2 regions of the Shewanella sp. VB17 genome follow, and region 2 is predicted to be linked to the other one. Evidence: predicted binding sites of a transcription regulator. Region 2 holds the regulator's gene; the other holds the start of a gene.

Region 1 (5,725 bases), 1.5 Mb from region 2:
GTTAAGTAGTCTCCGGGTAGATCGAGTCCCTCAGAGAAACTGCCTGTGCCAAAAATGATACTGGGTTCATTGTTGTCACATCGCAGCTTATGTTTAGTGAGGATCTCTTGTCTGGAAGCAGTGCCTTGGATCTGCAGAGCGGTTTTAATTTTGTTTTCGACAAGGTCGGTGACTTTTTCCATTTGCCAATACGATGCAAATAGCACTAAGGTTGCTTGTTCTCCATCAACTAAGGTGATGATTTGCTCTGCTAATTCTTCAGTGTATTTGTCATCTGTGGGTTCAGTGTTCATTTTTGGTAAATACAGGGTTGCATTTTGTTTAAAATCGAAGGGAGAATCTAAGGCTAAAAAGCGACTTCCATCATTAATTGAAAGGCCTACTTGTCGAGTAAAGTGATCAAAATTATTTAATGCTCTTAAGGTCGCACTGCACAACACTACACCAGCGGCTTTATCCCATAGTAGTTTTTCCAGCATAAAACCGACTTCGATTGGGGATGCATTAAACAGATAATCGAGTTGTTTACCAGTGATCAATTCTATCCAACGTGCCATAGGCGCACCTTTAGCATTATCGACTTTGGCCATCATTTTCCATAGCTTTTGAAGATTTTCTAACCGCTGTAACATAAAGCCAGTTTCAGATAACAAGGGCTCAGCTTGCTGCTTGGGAATATCGCCATCTTTTATGGCTTCAGCCAGTAAGGTTTGCATTTTATTAAACTGTTTGAGTGCCTTGGTCGATGTGGTAGCCAGCTCTTCAGCTTGGCTTAACAGGCCTTCAGGTAGTTTTCCGTGCTCGAAACGGAACCGATTTTCTTGATTATCGAATCGGGCTGTTTGGCTATCACAGTAGTGCGCAATGAGAGTTAACTGGGCGGTTAAATCAGTAATGTGATCGTGCATCGCTTGTACTGGTGCGATAATATTGTTGGTTTTTATTTGAGTTTGTAGCTTGCTGCTGGTTTTATCTATTTTTTCAAGCCATTCGATGGCCCCTCTTAATGTTGACTGGGCACTGGAAAAATCTCTGGCAACTTTGGGTAAGTGATGGGCTTCGTCGATAATATAATACAGTTCTTCAGGATCGGGCAAAATCACCCCACCGCCCAATTCAAGATCGGCGAAGAGTAAGCTGTGGTTAGCGATGAGCACATCCCAAGTGTCGATGTCTTCACGGGCTTTATGGAAGGGACAATGCCTGTGACTGGCTAATTGTTTATGGCAGCTGTGTTTATCACAGGCTATTTGTTGCCAAAGATGGTCGGGCAGTTGCTCTGGTAATGTGTCACGCTCGCCGTTCCACTTCCCTTCGTGGTATTGCTTAAACAAAGATTGTAATAGTACTATCTGGCTATTGTCGGGTTTGGTCTGCCACATGGCCATTTGGGTACCATCATCAGGCCCGGTTAACAGCTGTAACTTTGAAAGACAGACATAACGTTGGCGACCTTTGACTAACCCAAAAGTAAAGTTTAACTTTGACTGGGCAAGAAAAAACGGCAGATCTTTGTGGAGTAATTGTTCTTGCAAGGCGACGGTTGCCGTGGCAATACAGACCTTTTTTTTATTGGCCAATGCTAAAGGTATTGAACCCAATATGTAAGCCAAAGATTTACCAATACCCGTCCCTGCTTCTACTACGATAATTCGCCTCTGCTTATCGTATTCGCCCGCCAATGTTTTTGATATCTCTGCGACAATATAATTTTGTTCTCGCCTGGAACGAAAATCAGGTAGTGCGGCAGAGATACCTTTGTATATCGTGCGAATTTGAGTTTTTACATCAGCAGGTAACATGCGCATACTATGAGAGAGAAATAGAGCTGTACATAATAACAGTCTTTTTTAATATTGCATGCTTTTTAATGGCGATAACCTTTTGGGGTTATTCAGGGAGGGGGAGTTGGATCTGATGTTTGATTGACTTAATACCAATGGCATTAAATATATGATCAATTCAGAGGCTCTCAAACTTTTCAATTCAAGGCGCATTGAGGAAAGAATGCTTGTATCCCTTGTGCATCGATGCAAAGTCGAAGTGGAATGTTTGAGCGCCTATATATAGGACGGGTTTCAAAGCCCTACATTGGACTTCCTTGAGTAAGCTAACGCCCTATTAATCGCCAAATGTAGTTGGCTAAAATGTTGAGATCCGAAAACAGCCAACTGTATGTTTTTCCACTTTAATAGATTGTTATACATACAATTTACACTACTGACGAGTAGGTGATTTACCTAATAATATAAAGCTTAAACCAATTAGTGGAATATTAGTTGTTACCGGGTTAAAGGCTCCGACCAAAAGCTGAGGTTGTAAAACAGCAACAAAAAACAGTAAACCAATTAGACCTGCAACATTTAACATAACAACCGTACGGTTGTTATAAAATATGATAAATATTAAACCAAAGATCAGCTCGCCAAGACCTACTGATTTAGTGATTAAATAAGACATTTCGTCAGAAAAACCTAAGCTAGCAGTCATTGCTTTTTCTAACGGAGCAATATGCAATAATTTTGGGAAAATACCGTGGTAAAGCCAACTAAACCCAATAATGTATCGTGCAATTTGTTCAGATGACACCTGACACTTCCTTGTATGTATAACGCCAGCTTAAGCGGGCTAAAATAGTTGGCTAAAATTGTGAACGGAGTGAAACTGCCAACTGTTTTTTGTCCGTTTGAACGCCTTGTGTACGCCCAGCATGGGCATGAACTCATGAGGTGACTTTCTATTATACATAAGCTTTGTAGGAAGATCACCGTTACTCTTTCTAAAAGAGAATAACTTACTGTTATTAAACGTTAACGATTAGCGAATGGCAAGGGCTTAGCCGCGAGGCTTGGTCTGAAGGACTGATATGTTGCTCCTGCAATATCTGCATTTCCACCATCCTTGGTGGTCAAGCCGCTAGCCCTATTAAGGATTAAAGAGTGCGAGCTGATGAACAAGAAGATCATATGAGGCGTAGGCTAGAGGGATACAGCAAGCATTGAGTAATGAAAAGCTTGAAGTAATGGTTAAGAAAACGGGGTTATGTTCACTAAGAAATGGATGGATCGCAGTTCACTCGGAACAAAGAAGTTAGCAAGAAAGTTGAAGTTAGGACATTTTATTGTTGAGTTCTAGCCATGAACCGCCCTCGGTTCTGGCATCCTCGGTAACAGCTCCCTGCGTTACTCTACCTCCTAAATCTGACTTCCAAGGAAAGGACGAAATGTTTTATTTTGTAGGAAAAAAATAGACCATTTAGTCGTGTGCGGAGCGGCATGCAGGGTGATGTGGGGGCTGGACACCTCCGGCTACCCGTATATGAACAAAAATTGGTTAACTTGTCGGCTAACAAGTTTCAAATATCTTTTTTATTGGGTTCATTTAACTGGTTTGGTGTTTAGTCGGCTTGCTGATCACTATAGCAATATTGGTGTTAATTGCTTGCAGCAGGCTGATGTGCAGATACTTCTGCGGCACGCTGTGAATACTTCCATGTAAGCTCGACGATGGCATCTGATGTGAATGGATTCACAAATGCCGTGATAACAGGGATGTTATAGAACGGCCATGCCACCAACGGCCGCAGCTTCATCTACACCTGCTCTTATCAACAAGAGTAAAGCAAAGCATGGTTTCTTCGATTGATATTTTATGGTTGCTGACTCGATTATGGACAGTTATTAGTTAGAGCTGAGACTCTAATTAAACTGACATTGATTAGAAAAAGTACCTTGGTTTATTCGGAACCCCTAATTATTTCCAAGTATTTGTAGATGATTGCTCGATTTCAGTGATATACGACTAAGGCGAGGGGTGAAGTGCATCGCTACTGGCCTTACCTTTGCACCATTGACCACTGTGATGCTGTCTTTTGAAGGCACACATGGCATCCCAGCGACCACTAATACCACTGTATTGGCGGCGAAACTCTTTTGCTGAGGTGATCCAGACATCGGATGAGATACCAAGTTCATCAAGTAATTTAGGACGACTTGAGTCGATGAACCCTCTTTTGTCTGGCCTAATTGCTCTGCCAGTCCAATCGATAAGTTGTAAATAATCACAGAAATTAAATGGGATCCCTGATTGAGGTGCTAAATGAGCAGCACCATCAAATTGGACAAGGGGGTTGAGTCGCTCACTCGAGGTGAGTTCTGATGTATCATCATTTGGTTTAGTGTCTTTATCAGGTGTGTTTAGCGTGTTAATGCGCTCCTGAATAGACGTATAATCAGAAGCTTGCAGTGTGTCGGCAATTCCCGCTCTAATAGGGTTTAAATCAACATACATCATGCAGGCGAGTAGTGCTTGTTCATCAAGTAGAGCTTGTGACTTAAAGCGCCCTTCCCAGAAAGCCCCTTTACACTCATCTTCACGGTTGGACCTACGGGCAATCTCTTCGTTTAGGCAGCGCATAAACCAGGATATGCTAGATAAACGCTCGTGCCACTCAGTCAGTAAACCATCAAGAAGTATTCGCTCTCCTTCAATCAAAGCGTCACCATTCATGTATTTAGTGGCTACATCATGGCCCTTGGTAATCTGGCACCATCGGGTAATTATTTCACGGTGGCTCAAAGACTTGGCTTTATCCATGTCAATGTTAAGTACTAAATGGTAGTGATTGTTCATTACCGCATAAGCGCATATATCAATACAAAATATGTTCGAAAGCGCTTTGATTTTATCGACAATCCAGCCGCGACGATGCTCATAACTTTTCCCAGTGAGCTTATCTTCCCCACATAGGTAGGCCCTTCTTACACAACGATTTATTATGTGATAAAACGGCGTTGATTCTGCATCAATGAGGGTTCTTCTAGCTGACGTCATGATCGTTATCCTGAACAATACATAGTTGAGGTAACTTAAAGGCTAGTAGAGGATATGCTAAAGCACAAAAGATATGGCTGTCCCGTCTTTCTTCTTATGTCAATGTTAAGTACTAAATGGTAGTGATTGTTCATTACCGCATAAGCGCATATATCAATACAAAATATGTTCGAAAGCGCTTTGATTTTATCGACAATCCAGCCGCGACGATGCTCATAACTTTTCCCAGTGAGCTTATCTTCCCCACATAGGTAGGCCCTTCTTACACAACGATTTATTATGTGATAAAACGGCGTTGATTCTGCATCAATGAGGGTTCTTCTAGCTGACGTCATGATCGTTATCCTGAACAATACATAGTTGAGGTAACTTAAAGGCTAGTAGAGGATATGCTAAAGCACAAAAGATATGGCTGTCCCGTCTTTCTTCAGTTTCAACAATAGTCAACACAAACTCCTAGAGATATAACAGCTTATTGATTAGCAGCAGGATAACCTCCTGCTTTCTTGTAAGTTTCTTCGCCAAAATATCACTTGTAAGTGTTTGTTGTAAATATATTATGTAACAAAAAAATACAGGTTAAATATGACAATTTAGCAGATAAAAAAGATGCATAGGTGTTTACGAGGTCTGCATAGCACTTTTATATAGATATTACAAACCATTGATAATAAAGAGTTAATGTTTGGCAGTTAGTATTATCGATGGGCGTTGTTGCCTAAACATATAATCATCCGAAATTAGGGTGTAAACAGCATAAAATCTTGAAAAAATGAATGCTGAAAACAACTGACGCATGAAACATGCATGCCTTCGTTGCTCCGAGCAACAATGATTTTAGGTTGTGCTTTTAGGAAACAACGCCTTATCGATGCGCCAATCCAACGATTTA
Region 2 (5,725 bases):
AAACAAACAGAGGTAGCTTCATCCAAGTCATGCCAGGTGCTCGCATGTTGACGATAGTCACCACCACGTTAATGGCTCCCATGATGGAACTGATCCCCATAATGTGTACTGCAAAGACAAATAATGCTGTGCTGTCAGGGCTATAAGTCGTGGATAATGGCGCGTAAAAAGTCCAACCAAAGTTAGGCCCACCACCTTCCATAAAGAGTGAGCTGAGCAAAATGGTAAAAGCAAAAGGTAAGATCCAAAAGCTCCAGTTGTTCATTCTGGGCAACGCCATATCTGGGGCGCCAATCATCATAGGAATAAGCCAGTTAGCTAATCCTGTGAAAGCAGGCATCACAGCACCAAAGACCATTATCAGCCCATGAACTGTCGTCATTTGGTTAAAGAAATTCGGCTCAATTAACTGTAAACCAGGCTGAAATAATTCAGCTCTGATCACCATAGCCATGGCACCACCAGTCAGGAACATAATAAAACTGAACCAAAGGTAGAGTGTACCTATGTCTTTATGGTTAGTGGTGAAAAGCCAGCGTTTAATGCCAGTAGGCAGTGGCTCATGATGGTGATCCGCTTGATTGAGCTCAGGATCCACATTTTCTGGTGCTTCGTGCGTTAAACTCGTCATAGCGTTCCCCTATTGGCCGTGCTGATTAACATCAGCAGCCTGAACCGTATCACCAGTGTTGTTATCCCAGGCGTTACGTTCATAAGTAATTACAGCTGCAATCTCTTGCGCTGTTAATTGTTTTGCGAAAGCTTGCATCGCCGTGCCTGTTTTACCATTAATGACTATTTCTAAGTGATCAGTTAACGGGCCGGTGGTTATTTTACTGGCTTTCATTGCAGGGAAAACGCCGGGTAAACCCATGCCGTTGGGTTGGTGGCAAGCGGCGCAGCGTGCCATATATACTTGCTCTCCTTGTGCCATGAGTTCCTCGATGCTTAAGGTTTGGCTTAAAGCGGCTTGGGCTTCTTTTGCGGCAGAATTGGCTTGATTTTTCTGTTCTGCTAACCAGATATCAAAATCTGCTTCAGAAACGGCTTCGACAACAATGGGCATGAATCCATGATCTTTACCACATAATTCAGCACATTGACCGCGATAAGTACCAGGTATGTCAATTCGGGTCCAAGCTTCATTAATAAACCCAGGATTGGCGTCTTTTTTAACGGCAAAAGCGGGTACCCACCAAGAGTGGATAACATCTTCGGAGGTCATTAAAAAACGGACTTTTTTATTGATGGGGAGCACTAATGGCTTATCAACTTCGAGGAGATAATTTTCACCTTTTATTTCAGTCCCTTCAATTTGGGTTCTTGGTGTTGAAAGTAGGCTATAAAATTCGATATCTTGGTCGAAATAGCTGTAGTGCCATTTCCATTGAGAACCGGTGATTTTGATGGTCAGATCGGCATCAGAAGGATCTTCCATTGCGATCAAGGTTTGAGTGGCAGGAATAGCCATTAAAATAAGAATGATGAAAGGCACAACAGTCCAAGCTATCTCGACTTTGGTACTTTCGTGAAAGTTGGCTGCAACAGCACCTTTGGATTTTCTGTGATTAATAATGGAATAGATCATCACACCAAAAACCAGGGCTCCGATCACGCAACAAATATATAAAATGATCATGTGCAGGCTATAAACCTTACCACTGATCTCTGTGACACCTTTGGTCATATTTAAGGGCATTTGTGATGCCACAACGGATGACGTAAACAGCAACGCCAAAAAGCAATACAGCGTTTTTTTCACTAGACTTCTCCTCTGTCAAAAAATAAGACAAAGAAGAGCCACACAGTAAGTCTCTGCTCTATGTAAACTCTTCAGTTCCCAAAAAAGCAACGATGACTTCAAAGCATGTTAGTGGTTTTACTTTTTATCGTGAAAGTAAGCAGTTTTATTAAATCACTGCCAGAATTACCCACATTCATACCTACGACTGAATATATCAGTTCCGATTTCTGCTAGGTAATACAATGCAGTTATATCACTGTGGATTGATTGACTTTGCAGACGACTAAATCGTTTGGATATAACAAATTATCGTTGTTATGCGACTAATTTACTTGGTGTTGCAATATTGATCAAGATTACTTTTTCGTATTTTAAAAATAAGTGATGATCCGTCTTTTAAATTTTATTACGTATGTATTTTTTGCATTGTTAAATAGGCCATTTATTCAAAATAAAGCCCCTGTTAGGGGCTTGAGTCAATCTCTTGGTTAATCTGCTAATGAACAGAGCAGAACCCCCTTTGTGGTATGGCAGTATTTAGCGTGTTGTTACGGTTATTTGCATATAAACTGGCATTGGTGTCTTCTATTACAATGCCTAAGGCTCGGGCGCTTTTAGCAACAATTTGAAGGCGGCGATTATCACGGGAATCTAAAGATTGAGTCCAGCATAATACGGCACTTGATGTGCCACTTGTTAGTGCTTTTTCCATTGCCCATAGTGTTTCGACTTCATCTTTGGCGTGGACCAATAGGACTCGATTCATGTTAAGGCCAGCGTCAGTTAACATTTTTTTGTAATCTATGTTTGGTGGATTGATCAATACTATCCATTGTCCTTGTTGGCTTAGCGTCGCGAGTTGAGCGCTGACTTTTTTGAGTTCGTTACGCCCTTGTGTGTGGGTCGTTATTGTTGTGACTGTGCTCGTTTGTAATTGTCTTGAGTGATTATTCTCATGTTCCAACCATAACCCTGGATGCCTAGGGCTATTACCTATGAGTGTATTCATTGCCAGTCACCGTTGCGAATAACGCCGACAGCTAATCCTTCAATACTGAGGCTTTGATTAGCCAAGTTGATGACTATGGGTGTGTAATCTTCATTTTCTGCGTGAAGATAAACAGTGTTGCCCTTTTTCTCAAAGCGTTTAACGGTGACATCATCTTCGACGCGAGCCACAATTATCTGACCATTTCGGGCCTGATCTGCTTTGTGGACAGCTAAAAGATCACCTTCAAGGATACCAATATTTTTCATACTATCGCCACGTACTCTCAAGAGAAAGTCGGCACTGGGATGGAACATGTTTGGATCAACTTTATAGCGCTGTTCTACATGTTCTTGAGCTAAAATAGGCTCTCCTGCTGCGACTTGTCCTATTAAGGGTAAGCCAGACTCTTCAGGTTCTTCGAGTTGAGTTAAGCGGATACCACGAGATGTGCCTGGGATAATTTCAATACAGCCTTTTTTAGCCAAGGCTTTTAGGTGCTCTTCTGCGGCGTTAGCACTTTTAAAACCTAAACGTGTGGCGATTTCCGCACGAGTTGGTGGCATACCTGTGTCAACAATATTGCACTTAATTAGTTCAAGGATTTCAGCTTGTCGTGGTGTCAATGGTCTCATGGTAAATCCTGTCTTTCTATACAGTAACTGTCAGTATATACAGTATTTCATGCAGTGCAAGTATTAACCAGTGTTAATCGTTTTTCTCTTCTTTATCGTTTGTTTTGTTTAACCCTTAGTCGATGGTGATAGATGATATTTGTCATTGAGCTGAGCTAATTTGGTGGATGTATCTATATCTGATACTCTATGTAGCCATTAAATTAAAATACATTGTATAAGAATAATGTCCAAACAAGATTCCCTTTGGTTTAAATCATTACGCTGGCTTCAAAATAAGTTAGTGCAGACGATTGTTGTACCGCAAGAACCGTTCAAGGACCTTAATTTAGATCCCGAGAGGCCCCTTGTTTATGTGATGAAAACTGAGTCTCTCAGTGATATTGCCGCCCTGAGTGAAATAACAGAAGGATTAGGCTTACCGAGCCCTTACGATCCGCTGGAGGTCGGCGGGGAATTAAGTCCTAGGGTGGTTTGTTTAGAAGCTGCCAAACCACTTATGGGCCAACGGAAAAGTAACGAATTCTTTCTTAGTAGTTTTATGAATTTGTTAAAGGCCCATAAAAGAAGTCCAGATCTTGATGTTCAACTTGTGCCAGTCAGTCTTTATTGGGGCAGAACGCCAGGTAAAGAAGATGACACGATGAAAGCTGCTGTCTTGGAGCGTGAAAACCCCACTTGGTTGCGAAAGTGTTTGATGATTTTGTTCTTGGGTCGACATAACTTTGTGCAATTTTCTAACTCTGTTTCAATTCGTAATATGGCAGATGAACACGGTACTGACAAACGTATTGCGCAAAAATTAGCGCGTGTAGCACGAGTGCATTTTAGTCGACAGCGTAAAGTGATGACAGGACCTGTTTTACCCAAAAGACAAGCTCTTTTTCATGCATTAGTCAGTTCTGAAACGCTGCAGAAAGCCATTCAAGAAGAGGTGGTAAGTAAGAAAATTTCTGAAGTTGAGGCCAGAGCCAAAGCGATGGAATATTTAGATGAAATCGCGGCGGATTACTCAGATAGTCTTGTGCGTATCACCGAACGTTTTTTAACCTGGCTATGGAATAAGCTCTATAAAGGCATCAATATTAAAGGTGCAGAGCAGATCAGGCAGTTACACCATGATGGTCATGAGATTATTTATGTCCCTTGCCATCGAAGTCATATGGATTATCTACTGCTTTCTTATATTCTTTATTACCAAGGTATGGTGCCTCCGCATATTGCTGCCGGTATCAACCTTAATTTTTGGCCTGCTGGGCCCATGTTCCGTCGAGGTGGTGCTTTTTTTATTCGCCGAAGTTTTAAAGGAAATAAATTATACACTGCCGTTTTTCGTGAATATTTGGATCAATTATTTACTAAAGGCTATTCAGTTGAATATTTCACTGAAGGTGGCCGCTCGAGAACTGGACGCCTGTTAGCACCTAAAACAGGGATGCTCGCCATGACGCTAAATAGCGTGCTGCGGGGGATGAAACGTCCGGTGACACTTGTCCCTGTTTATCTTGGTTATGATCATGTGATGGAAGTGGCGACTTACCACAAAGAATTAAGTGGCAAGAAGAAAAAGAAAGAATCGGTTTGGCAATTTTTCGGTGCGTTACGCAAGTTAGGTAACTTTGGTCAAGGGTATGTAAATTTTGGCAAGCCCATTACTTTACATACTTTTTTAAATGAACAAGCGCCTAATTGGCGAGAGGAAATTGCTAATGATCCTGAGCAGAAACCAACCTGGTTAACGCCTGCCGTCAATATACTCGCCAATCAAGTGATGACGAATATTAATGATGCGGCAGCGGTGAGCTCTGTGACCTTAACCAGCTTAGTGTTGTTAGCATCTGAACAGAATGCGCTTGAGAGATCTCAACTTGAAAAGCAGCTAGACCTTTACCTGAAATTACTTAAAGACTTGCCTTATACCTCATATACGTCTGTTGTTGAAGGCGATGGTAAGCAATTAGTGGTACAGGGGTTAGAGCTTAATAAACTACGATTGGACAGTGATTCATTGGGCGATATTATTTCTATTGATGAAAGTATCGCTGTTGCGATGACCTATTATCGTAATAACATTATTCATCTGATGATCATTCCTTCCCTTGTGGCTAGCTGCTTGACACAACATGAGCGCAGCACCAGAGCTGAAATTATAGATGTCATTGCTGACTTTTATCCTTTGCTTCAGGCCGAATTGTTTATGGGGGTGAGTGATACCGCTAAGTTGGTTGAGGAAATACTTGATCTATTTATTGAGCAGGAACTTATCACTGAAAATGAAGTATTTAGTGTCGTAGAACAGAGAGTTAATCAGTTGTTACTGCTTGCTGGTACTGTGAGTGAGACATTGCAGCGTTACGC

What was found. Region 2 encodes LexA, which represses DNA repair genes until DNA is damaged. Its sites were predicted from a motif close to TACTGTATNNNNATACAGTA; they were not measured.
Region 1: the regulator LexA is predicted to act here: its motif matches at 1,827-1,846, upstream of dinG (ATP-dependent DNA helicase DinG).

Annotation. Positions count from the first base shown of each region.
Region 1 is NZ_JABRVS010000001.1:2,249,249-2,254,973, forward strand. It holds gene dinG (ATP-dependent DNA helicase DinG) at 1-1,802, opposite strand, end outside; gene HQQ94_RS09670 (DoxX-like family protein) at 2,218-2,589, opposite strand; gene HQQ94_RS09675 (hypothetical protein) at 3,434-3,592, opposite strand; gene HQQ94_RS09680 (transposase) at 3,802-4,833, opposite strand; partial or broken gene HQQ94_RS22555 (alpha-amylase family glycosyl hydrolase) at 4,929-5,168, opposite strand; gene HQQ94_RS09685 (hypothetical protein) at 5,671-5,725, opposite strand, start outside.
Region 2 is NZ_JABRVS010000001.1:771,285-777,009, forward strand. It holds gene ctaD (cytochrome c oxidase subunit I) at 1-631, opposite strand, end outside; partial or broken gene coxB (cytochrome c oxidase subunit II) at 650-1,762, opposite strand; gene HQQ94_RS03305 (cell division inhibitor SulA) at 2,241-2,753, opposite strand; gene lexA (transcriptional repressor LexA) at 2,750-3,367, opposite strand; gene plsB (glycerol-3-phosphate 1-O-acyltransferase PlsB) at 3,594-5,725, shown strand, end outside.